Regions from separate parts of the Vibrio spartinae genome, predicted to be linked through region 2. Evidence: predicted binding sites of a transcription regulator. Region 2 holds the regulator's gene; each other region holds the start of a gene.
What was found. Region 2 encodes PurR, which represses purine synthesis genes. Its sites were predicted from a motif close to TNANGNAAACGTTTNCNTNA; they were not measured.

Region 1 (5,933 bases), 1.0 Mb from region 2:
CTGACTGATCATCAAAAATCACCGGCACCCCTTTATTGGAAGCATTGAGCACCGCCTGACTTTCAGGAATGACACCCAGCAATTTAATGTGCAGAATCTCTTCAACATCTTCGACACTCAGCATTTCTCCCAGAGTCACTCGGGTGGGGTTGTAGCGGGTGAGTAAGAGGTGTTGTTTGATCGGTTCAAGACCTTGTTCGGCGCGACGTGATTTCGAATCGAGAATACCAAGAATTCGGTCAGAGTCGCGCACGGAAGAGACTTCCGGGTTGGTGGTGATAATGGCTTCATCAGCGAAGTAAAGTGCCATGAGTGCGCCTTGTTCTATCCCTGCCGGAGAGTCGCAGATAATAAAATCAAAGCCCATGCTGTCTAATTCATCAAACACGCGTCTGACACCATCATGCGTCAGCGCTTCTTTATCCCGGGTTTGAGAGGCAGGCAAAATAAAGAGATTGTCGGAGCGTTTATCTTTGATCAGCGCCTGATTGAGCGTTGCTTCGCCCTGAATGACATTCACGAAGTCATACACCACCCGGCGCTCGCACCCCATAATGAGGTCTAGGTTGCGTAAGCCGATGTCGAAATCGATGACTGCGGTTTTCATACCTTTGATTGCCAAACCTGAGGCAATTGCTGCACTCGATGTCGTTTTCCCAACACCGCCTTTACCTGATGTAACAACAATAATGCGTGCCATTTGTTTCCCTTAAATTTAACTTAAGTTTCCTTTGAGTAGGATTTAAATAGTGATTGGCTCAATGTGGAGCGTGCCGTCATGATAACTGAGCATCGCTTTTGTCTGCCAGTGTTCACTCGAAATTTGATCACTGAGCCAATAATTACCCGCGATAGAAATTAATTCAGCCTGTAAATCGTGACAAAATATTTTCGCTTGCTGTTGTCCGCTGGCTCCGGCAATGGCTCTGCCGCGTAAGCTACCGTAAATATGAATTGAACCATCGGCAATCACTTCTGCACCGGCGCTCACATGATTGAGAATGACTAAGTCAGAATTTTTCGCGTAGACCTGTTGGCCCGAACGAATCGGTGTGGTGATAGTCTTCGTCGGTGCGATGGCTGCGGGTGCCTGACTTGGGGACTTGCTGGCAGTGAGAACGGCCAAACCGGCTTCAGATGCAAGATTTTGCGTGCGTTTATCCCGGGCACCGGTGACACCGACAGGCACCATGCCGGTCTCATGAATTCCGAGTTTCAACTGGTGAAAATCAAGTTCACCTTCAACTTGGGCAATGTTGAGCACAATGGGGGCAGCGGTGAAAAATGCCGGCGCCTGAGTCACTTTTTCTTTCAAAAACTCGACGGACTTTGAGATTTCACTGTCCGCAATATGTAACACGGAGAGTGTAAAACTACTACCTTTAAGATCAGGTGTGATTGACATAGGTAATTTGGGCCTCAACTCATAAAACACTGTAGAAAGGGCATTGCCTGAAAGTAGGGCTGTCATGTTATAGTCACAGCTCAAACTCAGCAAGATATCTTACTTTTAATTGACGCTTTTAACCTCAAAACTAGGTTAACTTTATGTGTTGGGATCGTAAGTCTTGACATACTGGTCGGGAAATATACAAAAGGCACACTAATGCTTTGTTCTATTTATAAAAGTCCTAAAAAAGAAGGCACCTATTTATATGTTGAGAAAAAAGACGATTTCTCGCAAGTTCCGGAAACACTGTTACAGATGTTCGGACGACCGGTTTTAGTGATGACGATGAGTCTGGCAGGCAAGACGCTGGCAAGCGTTGATATTGAAAAAGTGCAAGTCGCGCTCAAAGATGACGGTTTTTTCTTACAGTTACCACCGCCACCGGAAAATTTATTAGAAAGCTATAAAGCAAGGAAAGCCGCTCGACAGCAGCAGTAGCGAATACTTATCAGGATGAGAGGAGATAAAATGAAAAAATTATGGTCAGTTGGATTGGGATTGATTCTGAGTTGTCCCCTCTATGTCAATGCAGAAAGCATCGCCAATACACAGCGTTTCGAACAGTATGTCGATGACCTCAAACAACAAGCACAGCAGGAAGGGATTAGCCAAGCAACCATTCAAGCGGCTTTTGCAAACGTCACATACCGTCCCAGAGCGATTGTTGCCGATAACAATCAACCGGAGAAAAAGCTCACCTTAGACGAATATATTCCTCGCGCGGTGCCGGACTGGAAAGTCGCGAAGGCGAAAAAACTCTATCAGGAACACTATGATGAGCTGGTGAGAATCGGCAAACAGTATGGTGTGCAACCCCGATATATCGTTGCCCTGTGGGGCGTAGAGAGTAACTTTGGTTCACTCACCGGTGGATACAACGTTGTCGATGCTTTGGCAACATTAGCCTATGACGGGCGTCGTGAACGTTTCTTCCGCAACGAAATGATGGCCGCCCTGAAAATCCTTGAACAGCGCCATATCACACCACAGGCGATGAAAGGTTCATGGGCTGGGGCGATGGGGCAATGCCAGTTCATGCCGAGTTCTTTCCTTGCCTTTGCTGCCGATGGTAACGGTGATGGGAAAAAAGATATCTGGGGGACAAAAGCGGATGTGTTCGCATCAACGGCGAATTATCTGAGTCAGTCCGGTTGGAATGAACACATGATTTGGGGACGTCAGGTACATTTACCGCGTGGATTCGATATGCGTCTGAGTGGCCGGGGTAAAGGTCAGGGGCAAATGCTTCATCAGTGGAGCGAGCTGGGCGTGACTCGTTATGATGGTAGCCCGCTGCCGAAACTGAAACAAGATATCGAAGCTTGGCTAATCGCGCCTGATGATGAACAGGGTCGCGTCTATCTGGTGTATAACAACTATAACGTGCTGATGAAGTGGAACCGCTCTTATTATTTTGCGCTTGCGGTCAGCCACCTTGCCGATCGAATTATTATGAATGAACCGACCCGTAAATAAAAGGTTACCAGTAATGATTACCAGTAGCTAAAAGTTATCGGTCAAAGTAAAAAAAGGCGCCTTCACAGCGCCTTTTTTACATCTGTCATACGCGTAAAATCAGCATCACCTATCATGATGATACTGGCGCGTTTCATGCCTGATTAAGCATCGGTGTGGAACTGTTCACAAGCGAGCATGGTATTCTCAATCAGTGTTGCGACGGTCATCGGCCCGACACCACCCGGAACCGGCGTGATATAGTTGGCCTTCTCCTTGGCAACGTGATACTCGACATCACCCACTAATTTGCCGTCATCCATGCGATTGATACCCACATCAATCACCACGGCGCCTTTTTTGATCCACTCACCGGGAATAAAATGCGGTTTACCGACAGCGACGACCAGAATTTCTGCCTGACGCACGAATTGTTCCAGATCTTTGGTAAAGCGGTGACATGTCGTGGTTGTACAACCAGCCAGTAGTAATTCGAGGGTCATCGGGCGACCGACAATATTAGATGCACCGACGACAACCGCATGTTTGCCGCGTGGGTCAATGTTGTAGCGTTCAAGCAGGGTCATGATCCCTTTTGGTGTACATGAACGGAGTGTCGGAATTCGTTGTGCAAGACGGCCGACATTATAAGGGTGGAAACCATCGACATCTTTATCCGGCAGAATTCTTTCCAGAACCTGCGTTGCATCAAGACCGGCAGGAAGGGGAAGCTGCACCAAAATGCCATCAATACTCGGGTCTGCATTGAGCTGATCAACTAACTCAAGTAAGGCTTGTTGGGTGGTATTGGCGGGTAAATCGAACGATTTTGAAATAAAGCCGACTTCTTCACAAGCCCGACGTTTACTCCCGACATAGACATGGGAAGCTGGATCTTCCCCGACAAGAACCACGGCAAGTCCCGGTGCTCGAAGTCCGGCATCGGTTCTTGCTTTCACCCGTGCAGAAACTTCAGCACGAACGGTTTTGGAAATTAGGGTTCCATCAATATTTTGAGCAGTCATGGCTTACCTTCATGAATCGCGAAACAAAAGAATAGCAAAATTTTTGCGCGCATTGTCGCAGATATTTTGCAGAACATCTATAAGCAAACGTTTGCTTCTGGTCTGTTTTCTGAGTCTTTTCCCAAGCTGGTAATTTTTTAGCCATTTAAAACATTCAATTAGAGAAACTCATTGATTTACTCAGATGAACTCGTATAATTCCCACCCGTAACGCGCCCTTAGCTCAGTAGGATAGAGCACGTGCCTTCTAAGCATGTGGTCGCAGGTTCGAATCCTGCAGGGCGCGCCAGTTATTTGAGAAGGCCCCGATGATACTCGTATCGTCGGGGCCTTTTTCTTTGGCTGATTTTCTTTGGCCGGATCGTTGAAAACAAGTTTGCACACAGGGTAATGTAGTTCAAAGGACGTCAAGTGTTCAAACCAGTGATGCAGATGCTGTCGACGCGTATTTGCCGAATACAATGAGATCAACGGAAATGATGACAATTCGAACCGCCGAAATAACAGATTTAAATGCGTTGTTGGTTTTAAGTGAGCAAATTGGGAGGCTACACTTTGAAAATGCACCGCTCACATTTAAACAACCTTCAGCCGCGGATAAACCATTCTGGCTGAGTCTGTTAAATGATGAATCAACGCTTTTTTTGCTGGCAGAGTCAGAAAATCTGGTTGTCGGCTTTCTGACTGCGACCATCACGATCAATGACACGATTCCATTTATCGTCAGTTGTCCGATCTGTCGGGTTGGAACCATCGTCGTTGATGAGGCACATCGTGCTGCCGGTATCGGTACACAATTGATGGATGCTTGTGCACAGTGGGCAACATCACAAGGTGCCGCGCAAATCAGACTGGAGGTTATGGCCTTTAATCAATCTGCGCAGCAGTTTTATCAGCAACTCGGCTTTCAAGACCAATCGCATATCATGTGTCGTTATCTCGACTGACCCAATGCGAGAGCTCCCTCGGTTGCCGGACGTTACTCTCTAAGCGTGTTCGCTGAACACAAGGAAGACAGGAGATATATTTTGATTAGTCATATTGATCATATCGTTTTGACGGTTTCGGATATTGAACGGTCGGTCGCGTTCTATCAACGTGTGTTACACATGGAAGAAGTCACGTTTGCCAATGGGCGCAAGGCCGTTAAATTTGGTTGTCAAAAAATCAATTTTCAAATCTTAGGCCAAGAAACGAGAAACGCAGCACAGGTTGGTTCTGGTGATTTATGTTTAATCTCGGACTGGCCTCTGGGTGATGTCGTCAACCACTTAGCCAGTGAAAATATTGAAATTGTAGAGGGGCCGGTAGAAAAATCAGGGGCGAGTGGACCGATTCAATCTGTTTATTTCTTGGACCCGGATTCAAACTTGATTGAGGTGAGTGTGTATGCGTGATTCCGGCTCCAAAATATGACGTACAGTCAGTTTTTCGGTTTCAGAGGTTCAAAGATATCGGTGTTCTGTGCGCCGGTTCCTCTTGCAAAGATGCAAGAGGAACCGGAACGTCCAGCTTGGTCGCCTTGGTCATTGCCTCTGAGCGTCTGGATGCTGGGGCGAATCATGTCAGGTTTATTTAAAGCTGGAACAATTTTTATGGGTAAAACTCGTCCACGGCAGCGAGAGCTTGTGTTCCATAAATAACGGCAGGGCCACCTCCCATCAAAATAGCGACATTAATGGTCTCAACAAGCTCTTCTCTGTTGGCGCCTGCTTTTACCGCGGCTTCAACGTGGGAACCGATACAGCCATCACAGCGAACATTGATAGCAATAGCAACAGCAATCAGTTCTTTATACTTGGTTTCCATTGCACCGGGCGCAAAAGCCGCTTTGTGAAGGCTTAAGAAAGCGTTAAGCGTATCAGGGCTCTCTTTTCTAAAAGCGGAACCCAATTTGCGCTGTTGCTGATTAATATCTGTATAATTTTTATTCATAATTTTACCTCACTGATCTCTTTGAATTTTATTTACTCAGGCTTGCATATTTCGCCGGCCTTTATTGC
Region 2 (5,933 bases):
CGACTGAGAACTACCCGCTTCAGTGGTATTACGAAAATGCAGCAGGCTTTGATCGGGGATCAACGCGGTGATAAAGGCCGCCATTGTGGTTGATTTCCCCGCACCATTCCCACCGGAAAGCGTGGTGACCAAATTATCAATATCAAACGTACGGGCAAAAAAACCGTTCCAGTTGATCATGGTCAGCGATTGATACTTACCTCTTTCAATCATGCTTCACCTTCAAATCCTGTTAATGCTTCTGATGGGGTCGCTGCTGCTGCCTCATCGGTATCTTCCACCCCTTCATGGACGTCTTGGCCAGGAACGACCGCTTCGCCGTCACGAATCAATCTCAATTGTGCTGCCTGCATGTCATCACCGACACGGACATCTGCACCAAAACGAAAGACCGCTTCGGTAATCCGAAACTTTTCACTTTCTCCCAGCACGACCAGCATGCCCATTCGGCGCAGTTTTCTTAAGGACGTCCTGACTTTTTCAAACAGCTTTTCCCGATCCAGATCCGACCCGCCGGCCCGGAACGTCACCAATCGCATCAGCTTCTTCTCATCGACCAGCGTGAGCAACTCTTCATACAATTCCTGATACGTAAAAATCCCTTCATGTGCCAGCCTTTCAGGGCTGAGATACAAAAAGCAAAGTACCTTGCCGACCAACATATCGAGTTCGGATAACACGCTCCGGTTGAACAATGATGTGGAACGCGGTCTTAAATAAAAGAAACCTTCGGGGGCACGAACCAGCTCGGTATTATAACGCTGATAGAATTGGGCCAGCTCAGGCTCAAAATCGGACAAAAATGTGTGATTATCCATATCTTCACCGGAAACATGCCTGCCGGCACGTAATAAACTATCCAGCGCCGGAAATAACGGATTGGAAAGAGCTTTAACCAGTTTCTCTGGCATGTGTTCATTCATATCTGTCGATGACATTTGCTTGTACCTTTGCACCAAATTCATTGATTGCCTGCCAATCCGGCTGAATCGCCTGATAATCAGACGCTGAATATCCTAACCGAACGGCCTGATCGACCACGATTCTGGCTAAATCAAAATGATGCGTTTTTGGATGTTCTGTGAGGTAATTCTTTAAAATGATGCCGAGATCAATCGGTGTACCTTGATCTTTATGCACGATCAGCATCTCACCGATCTGCTCTCCCAGCACATCGTTAATCTGTTGAAATTCTTCATACTCAACATCTTCGGGGACTTGCCCGGTGACTTCATCGTCGCGGAGAACCAAGGCTTCATCTCGCATGTCGATAAAGCGCTCGGCATCGGCAAAAGTAAGGAACCAAGGCGCCTCGAAGTAGTCGTTCATCGATTGACGTAAACGCTGACTAAACGCACGGTTTTGGTCCATATCAATCGCGGTCCGGATGAATTTATGGACATGTCGATCGTAACCGATCCATAAATCAATGGCCTGTTGCCCCCAACTGATGATTCGGTCAAGTTTGATCTGCAACTGAAACAATGTTTCTTCAATAAACGTCAGTCCGGATTCACCGTAAACACACTCCTGAATATCAAGGATCTGCGTCTGCATTTCATCACCAGCCGTCTGGAGCGTATCTTGTAACTCTTTCAACGTCGATGACGTTTCTGACAAGAGCGACTCACAATTCTGAATCGCATCACGCCAGTCTTTGTTCAACAACTGAGCAATCTGTTCTTTGACCTCTTGTTGCTGCTCATCCATCACCCGCTGGTTGAGATCGATCTGATCAAAAATCTCACCCACGGAATATTTTAAGATGGCATAAACATTCTTTTGCCAGTGAGATTCGGTACCGCCTTTTTCAGCAGCTTCTTTGGCTTTTGCCATTTCATCCGCCACAATCGACAGCTGAATCGACAGTTTCAGTTTGGAAAACTCACGATGGCGCAGATAATAATCAGTGATACCAATCGCCAATGGCGATAATCGATAGATACTCGCCCCATCGGTCACCTCACTGGTAAAACGGCGGATAAGCCGCTGGTGAACCAATTCATTGATCGCATTATTGGCCCGGAAAGCGGATGCTTCACCGGTTTCATCAAATAGCCGAGTCACGATTGCAAATGCATCATGTAATTCCCCTTCACCGAGTTCGTCATCAAATCGATCCCGACTCAATACGGCAATCGCAATCAAAAATGCGAGTCGCTCGGTATCTAGGTTGAGAGACAAGTCATGCTGCCTGACCCATCCAACCAATTCATCGATTGGTTGTACTTCGGCTTGTTGCGCCAATTCGTCTATCATTGTTTCCATCATTTTTACTTTTTTCTGGCCCATACATGAATATAACGGCCCAGAGATAAATAGGGCTCTTGCCGACATAATTGTCTTTCAAGCGCCAGTACATCTTCTTCAGTGTATTCCCCCATATTCTGGCGATTACCAATGTAATCACTGAACGAGCGAATACCACTTTTACCTTCAATACTGAATCCACAAGCTTCTATCCATTGATAAACCACTTCTGGATTCAGGCCTTGTTGCGGCTGCAACTTAAATCGTTTGCGATATGGCATACCATCCAACACATGGGGAATATTCCCGCATATGACATTTTTCAGCACTAATCCGTGATGATTGTAAAACATGATAGATGCAACGCCACCGCTCCGGACCTGAGTCAGTAATTTTTCCAGCGCATCCTTCGGATCAACTAACCACTCCATCACGGCATGAAACATCAAGAAGTCAACCGGATCAGTAAGATGCTGTTGCATATCCTGCACTGCCGCATGGACAAAGCGATACTGCGCAAGCAGACCATTTTTTTCAATATCGGTTTGCGCCAACTGCAACATTTCAGAAGAAAGATCACATAATGTCACCTGATGTCCCTGCTTCGCGAGTCGCTGCGATAGCTGTGCCAGCCCGCCACCGGCATCCAGCACCGAAAGTGGGAGCTGTTCCGGAGGAAATGATGTTAAAATAGTTTGAATATCTTCCCACACGATGGTCTGACGGATCATACCTTTGTCAGAGCCATATATATTTTTTGCAAATTTGTGGGCAATATCGTCGAAATTGCGATCTTCAGTCACAGTAGCTTGAGTTATGATAACGAATCGTGCTGCTATTCTGTCATAGGAATGGCAGGAATAAAGAGGATTATTCGTTTTTAATCTCAATTGCTGTTTTTTCGGACTATTTCTTATATGTTTGAGCTTAAAAAAATCATAGCTGCATTAATGATGCCCCTTCCCGCCTTGCTCATCATCGGTTTTATTGGCCTCATGATGATTATGTTTTCAACAAAAAGGAAAACCGGTTGCCTGATTGTTCTGTTCTCCTACACGTTGCTGTTTCTAGCATCATTTCAACCCGTTTCAGAACGCCTTCTCGCACCATTGGAACGCAAGTATTCAGCCTTTTTACCCGTTGAGGGTAGCATTGACTACATCATGGTTCTCGGCAGCGGTCATGTCGTTGATGACCAACTCCCACCGACATCTCAACTCAGTCGCTCAGCACTGATGCGACTTACCGAAGGGATCCGAATCATGCGGATGTATCCGGGATCTCGCCTGATTCTTTCCGGATATGCGGGTGGTACCCGATTCAGTCATGCCCGAATGCTGGCAAGAGTTGCCTTATCACTCGGTGTAGCAAAATCAGATATCGTGTTACTGGAAAGTGCCAAAGATACTTGGGAAGAAGCCCAGTTAGCCGCAAGTTTTGTCGGACCACGAAAATTAGTGCTCGTCACCTCTGCCAGTCATATGGATCGCGCGTTGCATGAATTTCAATCTGCCGGACTCAATCCGATCCCGGCACCGACCAACTACCTGTCCTATAAAAATATAGTGCAACCGTGGATAAAATATGCGCCTAAGGCGATTTATCTCGAGCAGACAGAAAAATATTGGTATGAAACATTGGGAAGGTTTTGGCACTATTTGAAAAACTGGGTCGCCAATCAGGAAGCGACCGTCGCTGAACCGTTGCAACAAGAGCCATAGCATGATGCTATCTCTTCATGTGAATCAGACTCTCAGTCTGGATTCAGCAGTCGCGTGGGATGAATGCTTCATTTTAATTGCTATTACTGAATCGGCAGTCTAAAATTCGCGATTAAAGCATATTCTATACCAGACAAAAACCGCTAAATTTAGCGGTTTTTGTCCTTATTGCAGTATAACCTCAGAATATTATTTCTGTACGGGTTATCCGATTATACAAATAGATAATATCTTCATAACTAAACATTCAATTGTAATTTGCTCCGAATTGCTGGATCTTCAGCATAAGCGACAGGACAATACCTATGGCTACGATAAAAGACGTTGCCCGCTTGGCGGGAGTTTCAACAACAACAGTTTCACATGTAATTAACAAAACTCGATTTGTGGCAGAAACGACTCAAGAGAAAGTCATGGCAGCCGTGAAGACACTGAACTATGCACCAAGTGCTGTAGCTCGGAGTCTGAAATGCAACTCAACGCGCACAATCGGCATGTTAGTGACCCAGTCTACCAACCCCTTCTTCTCTGAAGTCATTGATGGTGTTGAAAGTTATTGCTACCGACAAGGCTACACGCTCATCTTATGTAATACCGGTGGCTTATATGAAAAGCAACGCGACTACATTCGGATGCTGGCTGAAAAACGGGTCGATGGCATGTTAGTCATCTGTTCTGACCTGACTGCCGAGCTTCTAGAAATGCTAGAAGCCTATAATGATATTCCCAAAGTCATCATGGACTGGGGACCTGAAAGCTCACAAGCCGACAAAATCATCGATAATTCAGAAGAAGGTGGCTACCTTGCAACCAAGTACCTGCTTGATAAAGGTCACCGCGATATTGCTTGTCTGAGTGGACATCTATCAAAGGCAGCTTGTCAGGAACGGATTCAAGGATTCTATAGAGCCATGGCTGAAGCAGGCTTGACCCCAAATGAAAACTGGATACTGGAAGGCAACTTCGAATGTGATACGGCAGTCTTGGCTGCAGACAAAATTATTGCGATGGATGAACAGCCCACTGCCGTTTTTTGCTTCAATGACACGATGGCTTTAGGACTCATGAGTCGCTTACAACAGAGAGGCATCAAGGTTCCTGAAGATATATCGGTGATCGGTTATGACAATATTGAGATCTCTGAATATTTTTCTCCGCCATTGACAACCATCCACCAACCGAAACGTCGGGTCGGGAAAAACGCTTTTGAAATCTTATTGGAACGGATCAAAAGTAAAGAACATGAACGCCGTACGTTTGAAATGCATCCTGAAATTGTGGAACGCAATACCGTTAAAGATTTAAACAAAAAATAACACTAAATTAACACCCCATTGGAAAGTGGTCATTCCTCCAACCACTTTCTTTCTATTGATAACCTTTATTAATTGGACTAGAATCACACATTGTGGAGTGGTTATTCGTATAGTTGCTTCATAATTCCGTACTGGAAAAGTGTCACGCACAGGGCAAACCATCTGAAAAGATGGGACGCAAAGCCTCCGGCCTAAACCATGAAGATGGTAGGTAGCGGGGTTACCGATGGCAAAAATGCATCTCATGTTCGTCAATCATTTGACGTTCTGTTAACATATCTTCTGCATTCTTTTGCTACATTCTCGGACCTGACTTTGGTGGCGTATTCATTTAAAAATACACCGAGACGTAAAGCATGGATAAACCAATTCTTAGAGATTCAATGCGACTTTTTGAACAATTAGGTCGTGTCAAATCACGCTCAATGTTCGGCGGGTTTGGTATTTTCGTAAACGATATAATGTTCGCTCTTGTCGTTCAAGACAAACTACATATACGGGCAGACAGTCACTCACTGGAAACGTTTAAAGCAAAAGGTTTTGAACCTTATGTGTATACAAAACGTGGCTTTCCTGTTGTGACTAAGTATTTTGCACTTCCTGCAGACTATTGGGATGATGTGGACACGATTTTCAATATCGCGAA
Region 3 (5,933 bases), 1.4 Mb from region 2:
TTGACGCGTTATCGGGATGACCGGGAAGGCGTCTGGGCGCTGTACCCCCAAAATCGGCATATTTCACCGAAAGTCCGTTTACTGTCTGACTATCTCTATGAAGCGCTCTCAGAAAAGACGGGGCTCAAATAATATCAACGCGAATGATATCAACACGAATGATATCAACATGAAACATCGTGACATGATTCAGGGTATAATGCGGTGAAAGATAAGATGCAAAGAGATAGAGGATCCATGCAGGCGCAACATTTTTCTGCTGATGATGAACGGTTTATGCGTCGGGCGATACAACTGGCACATCAAGCGGAGTTGGAAGGGGAAGTTCCGGTCGGGGCCGTATTGGTCAAAGACGATCAGATTATTGCGGAGGGCTGGAATCGGTCTATCACCACCCATGATGCGACAGCCCATGCGGAAATTCAGGTCCTGCGCAAAGCCGGACAAGTGGTGGAAAACTATCGGCTGGTGGATTCGACGCTGTATGTCACACTGGAGCCTTGTCCGATGTGTGCCGGTGCGTTATTACACAGTCGGGTCAAACGGATTGTTTTTGGTGCACCAGACTTGAAAGCCGGGGCCGCAGGCACCGTGATGAACTTGTTTGAGAGTGAGGCCGCCTATCATTATGCGCAGATTGAACCCGGATTACTCGAAGCGGAGTGTCGTGAACAACTGCAATGCTTTTTCCGGCGTCGGCGTCAGGAGATTAAAGCCATCAAGCGTCAGCAGCAGGAGAGTGACCAATTCGATCAACCGTCAGCCAGAGCGGTCCAGTCAGCCAATGGTGTCGATACCGATTGAGCATCGTTGCACACAGCAAGCTGCACAAAGCAAAATGACAAAAGTAACCAGTGCCGGTTGCCGGTGCGCTTCAAATGATGGTTAAACGTTTGGGGAGAGTGCTGTCTCCTTCTTTTGATGTGGAGAAGGAGACGTCTGTGGTTACTGGATATTCCCGTCGTGGGAGAGTGATTCAGACTTGGTGAGTGGATTCACTCAGGCCATCTGATGAGTAAAAGCCCGGTGGCGGGCAAAAATTTTCTTTTTATTGTTGGCTAGCTTACGCTTGCGGTGAATCGCTGCTGTTGTCCGCCATAGATGCTTGGACTTTGTTCGTCTTTTCAGCATGGATTAACCTCCTTTCAAAAATACCAATAAATAGTCAGTACAATCTCTTCTTAAATGCCTTCAATCAGTTTTAAGAATCAGACAATTGTCTTTTACAGACGTATTATGACCGGAAGATGAACCCGACGAATATCGGGCATTTCTAATATGTAAGGGTTTCCATAACAAAAATCAAGCGTTGAATACTGTTATTGTGTTTCCGTCTCACTGGTATCTGCGGTTGTGGTTGTATTTTCATCGGATTCAATATTTTCAGCGGTATCATCTGGCTCGATGGCTTCATCCGCATCAGGAATCATTGCCTGAATAACGGTCAGATCATCGATGTTGGTACTGTCGTTACTCACCGGTGCCTTGGCGTTAATATGCCCAATCATACTTTGATAATAGCGGCGGATATTTTCGACATAGACGAGCGCTTCATCGCCCCGGGCATAACCATAACGGGTTTGGCTGAAATAACGACGCTTTCTCAACAGCGGAAGGCGATCTTTGACTTCTCCCCAGGCATTTGGGTCTCCGCCTTGTTGTTTGGTCAGGTGACGTGCATCCATCATGTGCCCGTAACCCATATTATAAGAGGCCAAAGCGAACCATATTTTCTCATGTTCTGGTATCGAGTCAGGGACGCGGCTGACCATACGACGAAGATATCTGACCCCACCGCGGATAGACTGCTCCGGATTGAGCCTGTTCCTGATCCCAACGGATTTTGCCGTTGTCAATGTAAGCATCATCATCCCCCGAACCCCGGTTGGTGATTTGGCTCTGGGGTTCCAGTGAGATTCCTGATAAGACAATGCAGCAATGAGGCGCCAGTCGAATTCACCGGCATATTTTTGAAATAGCGGAGACCATTTAGGCAGCCTGCTGTCCAGCGCTCGAATAAATGCTCGGGTATCGACGTAATCAAACGTCCCGATATGGCCGATATATTTTTCTTCAAGTGAAGCAATGGTACCGGTTTGTTTCTGATTCCCGAAAAATTCAATCATCAGTGCATAGAGGCTTTCATCATCCGAACGACGGATAAACCAAGAGATAGGCTGATCATCGGTAATTTCAAATGCGGTGGCTAAGTCGGGATAGATCCGTTGTGCCAGCGAAATTTCAACCGAATCAGCGATCGTGAACATCAAGTCCCCCTGAGAGACTTCTTTCAACAGATCATGAACATCTGAATCTGCTTCTATCTGAAACTGAAACTGAGGATATTTCTTTTTGAGTCGCACCAGTGTTTGCTCAAAGTGAGAATCATCGACAACATTCAATACCTTGTTCTGTTCTGGTGTGTTTAAGAGCGCTTGTTGTTTCTGAATCAGTTGACTCATATTGCGAGGATGCCACTGACCCTGACGGTAAACAATTTGCTGACTGATATAGTAATAGGCAGGGCCGGGACGGAATTTTTGGATACGTTGAGTATTTTGGATCTGACCTGCTGCAATGATATCGACTTCGCCTTTTTCCAATGCGGGAAAAAGCGCAGCAACACGATAAACAGGTTTCATTTCTAATTTGACACCGAGGGATTTGGCAAATTCGCGTGCCAGTTCATAATCCATGCCCGATGGTCCTTCCGGCCCGATAAAATACGAGAGCTGATTGTTCAGGGTGCCGACGCGTAACACCCCCCGCTCACGGATCTGGTCGAGTTCGCTTTTCGGTTTGGAGTCGATCTGACAGCCACTGAGTAAGGTTACCATGAATATAAAAGCGAGGATGCTATGGGTCTGACATCGGAATTTTCGGGTCATGTACAACTTATCTCTTTTTATCATGATGCTTTTATATCAAAGCCCCACCGAATCGCAACTTTTTGATGTGTAAAATGGTAAATTATGTCGCTGACAATGACATGAAAGCGAGAGATTTCAAAATTCATAAAAAAAATGACGCAAACGGTTGCGTTTGGTGTTACATCACAAAAATAATTCCTTTATAATGCGCCGCACAATGTAGGTGAAATTGGTATGAATTCAAGTTTTTTCCAATTTAATTGTTTGAATTTATTCCAATACTACCTTAACCAACAGCAACAGAGACCTAAGCACATGAGAATTTTCCGTGGCTCCCCAGCGCTTTCTGAATTCCGAGTAAACAAACTTCTTGAACGGTGTCGTGAGCTGCGCTTACCCGTGACCGGTATTTACGCAGAATTCATGCACTTTGCTGATTTGACAGCCGATTTGGATCGTCAAGAAACAGAGAAGTTAGAAAAATTGCTGACTTATGGCCCGACCATTGAAGAGCATCAGCCAGAAGGTTTATTGCTGCTGGTTACACCGCGTCCGGGCACCATTTCTCCATGGTCATCGAAGTCGAGCGATATTGCACATAACTGCGGCCTCGATAAAGTCAAACGTTTGGAACGGGGGACGGCTTACTATATCGAGTCTTCAACAACCTTGACTGAAGCGGAACAAACTGTGCTACAAGCATTACTCCATGATCGGATGATGGAAGTGGTTTTCACAGATCTGGACTCGGTTGCCAGCCTATTCCACACTGCGACACCAACAGCAGTCACTGCGGTTGATGTGATTGGCGGTGGACGCAAAGCATTGGAACAAGCCAACCTTACCCTTGGTCTGGCACTGGCTGAAGATGAAATCGACTATCTGGTTGAGAGCTTTACCAAACTTGGCCGTAATCCAAATGACATTGAGCTGATGATGTTTGCACAAGCAAACTCAGAACATTGTCGTCACAAGATTTTTAATGCGGACTGGACCATTGACGGTGTTCAACAGGAAAAATCCCTGTTTAAAATGATTAAGAATACCTATGAAACGACACCGGATCATGTGTTGTCAGCATACAAAGATAATGCCGCGGTGATGACCGGCTCTACGGCGGGACGTTTCTTCCCTGATCCTCAGACGCGTCAGTACAACTATCATACTGAAGAGACTCATATCCTGATGAAGGTGGAAACCCATAACCACCCGACAGCGATTTCGCCATGGCCCGGCGCTTCTACGGGGAGTGGCGGTGAAATCCGTGATGAGGGCGCAACCGGAATCGGTGGTAAGCCGAAAGCCGGTCTGGTCGGGTTTTCGGTCTCTAACCTGCGTATTCCTCATTTTGAACAGCCATGGGAGACTGATTTCGGTAAACCGGGACGGATCGTCAATGCGCTGGATATCATGATTGAAGGGCCTTTGGGCGGGGCGGCATTTAACAATGAATTCGGTCGTCCGAATCTGCTGGGGTATTTCCGGACCTATGAAGAGAAAGTGACGTCTCATGCCGGAGAAGAAATTCGTGGTTATCATAAGCCGATCATGATTGCCGGTGGAATGGGGAACATCCGCGACGCGCATATTCAAAAGAAAGAGATTCCGGTCGGAGCGAGCCTGATTGTGTTGGGTGGTCCTGCGATGAACATCGGTTTGGGCGGCGGTGCCGCATCTTCCATGGCTTCTGGTCAGTCGGCTGAGGATCTGGATTTTGCCTCTGTTCAACGTGAAAACCCTGAAATGGAACGACGTTGTCAGGAAGTGATTGACCGTTGCTGGCAGTTAGGAGAAAACAACCCGATTGCCTTTATTCATGATGTCGGTGCCGGTGGTATTTCGAATGCGTTGCCGGAGTTGGTCAATGACGGAGAGCGCGGTGGTAAATTTCAGTTGCGTGATGTGCCGAATGACGAGCCGGGGATGAGCCCGTTGGAAATCTGGTGTAATGAATCACAGGAGCGTTATGTTTTAGCGGTTGCGCCTGAACATATGGAAGCCTTTGATGCGATCTGTCGTCGTGAACGAGCCCCTTATGCGGTAGTCGGGACAGCAACGGAAGCGCGCCATTTGACACTGGAAGACGCACACTTTAACAACACACCGATTGATATGCCGATGGATATTTTGTTGGGTAAGGCGCCGAAAATGCATCGTGAAGCCACAACTCAAAAGGTCCAAGGTTCAGCTTTAGATCGCAGTGGTATCGAGTTAAATGAAGCAGTTGAACGCGTTCTGCGCTTACCCGCAGTGGCTGAAAAAACGTTCCTGATTACCATTGGTGATCGTTCTGTTACCGGGATGGTGGCACGCGATCAGATGGTGGGGCCGTGGCAAATTCCGGTTGCCAACTGTGCGGTCACCACGGCCAGTTTTGATACCTATTGTGGTGAAGCGATGTCGATGGGGGAGCGGACTCCCGTGGCGCTGCTCGATTTTGCTGCGTCAGCCCGCCTGGCTGTTGCCGAGTCGTTGACCAATATTGCGGCAACTGCGATTGGCGATCTGAAACACATTAAATTATCGGCCAACTGGATGTCTCCGGCGGGTCACCCGGGTGAAGATGCCGGATTGTATGAAGCGGTCAAAGCGGTCGGTGAAGAGTTATGTCCGGCCCTTGGTCTGACGATTCCGGTCGGTAAAGACTCGATGTCAATGAAGACCAAATGGCATGAAACCAACGGTGAACAGAAAGAAGTGACGTCGCCATTGTCTCTGGTGATTACTGCTTTTGCCCGAGTTGAAGATGTTCGCAAGACGGTCACACCACAGCTTCGCACGGATTTAGGGGATACCCGACTGATTGCGATAGATTTGGGGAATGGTAAAAATCGCCTTGGCGCAACGGCATTAGCGCAAGTATACAAGCAGCTCGGTGACCAACCGGCTGACGTGGATGATGCAATGCAACTGAAAGGTTTCTTTAATGCCATTCAGGGATGCGTCCGTACCAATAAACTGTTGGCATACCATGATAAAGGCGATGGTGGTCTGTTGGTCACATTGGCGGAGATGGCATTTGCGGGTCACTGTGGTGTGAATGTTGACATCGCTGCGTTAGGA

Region 1: the regulator PurR is predicted to act here: its motif matches at 4,010-4,029, upstream of folD (bifunctional methylenetetrahydrofolate dehydrogenase/methenyltetrahydrofolate cyclohydrolase FolD).
Region 3: the regulator PurR is predicted to act here: its motif matches at 3,025-3,044, upstream of purL (phosphoribosylformylglycinamidine synthase).

The regions. Positions count from the first base shown of each region.
Region 1 covers NZ_AP024907.1:1,385,174-1,391,106, forward strand. The annotation lists gene minD (septum site-determining protein MinD) at 1-700, opposite strand, end outside; gene minC (septum site-determining protein MinC) at 743-1,405, opposite strand; gene OCU60_RS06315 (YcgL domain-containing protein) at 1,607-1,888, shown strand; gene OCU60_RS06320 (lytic murein transglycosylase) at 1,919-2,926, shown strand; gene folD (bifunctional methylenetetrahydrofolate dehydrogenase/methenyltetrahydrofolate cyclohydrolase FolD) at 3,070-3,930, opposite strand; tRNA gene OCU60_RS06330 (tRNA-Arg) at 4,143-4,219, shown strand; gene OCU60_RS06335 (GNAT family N-acetyltransferase) at 4,410-4,877, shown strand; gene OCU60_RS06340 (VOC family protein) at 4,959-5,327, shown strand; gene OCU60_RS06345 (carboxymuconolactone decarboxylase family protein) at 5,524-5,865, opposite strand; gene OCU60_RS06350 (SLAC1 anion channel family protein) at 5,898-5,933, opposite strand, start outside.
Region 2 covers NZ_AP024907.1:2,399,382-2,405,314, forward strand. The annotation lists gene mukB (chromosome partition protein MukB) at 1-213, opposite strand, end outside; gene mukE (chromosome partition protein MukE) at 210-938, opposite strand; gene mukF (chromosome partition protein MukF) at 916-2,259, opposite strand; gene cmoM (tRNA uridine 5-oxyacetic acid(34) methyltransferase CmoM) at 2,274-3,053, opposite strand; gene elyC (envelope biogenesis factor ElyC) at 3,141-3,971, shown strand; gene purR (HTH-type transcriptional repressor PurR) at 4,277-5,287, shown strand; cyclic di-GMP riboswitch class I at 5,430-5,515, shown strand; gene OCU60_RS10490 (TfoX/Sxy family DNA transformation protein) at 5,644-5,933, shown strand, end outside.
Region 3 covers NZ_AP024907.1:996,912-1,002,844, forward strand. The annotation lists gene OCU60_RS04655 (LysR family transcriptional regulator) at 1-132, shown strand, start outside; gene tadA (tRNA adenosine(34) deaminase TadA) at 238-804, shown strand; gene OCU60_RS04665 (hypothetical protein) at 1,000-1,131, opposite strand; gene mltF (membrane-bound lytic murein transglycosylase MltF) at 1,320-2,888, opposite strand; gene purL (phosphoribosylformylglycinamidine synthase) at 3,186-5,933, shown strand, end outside.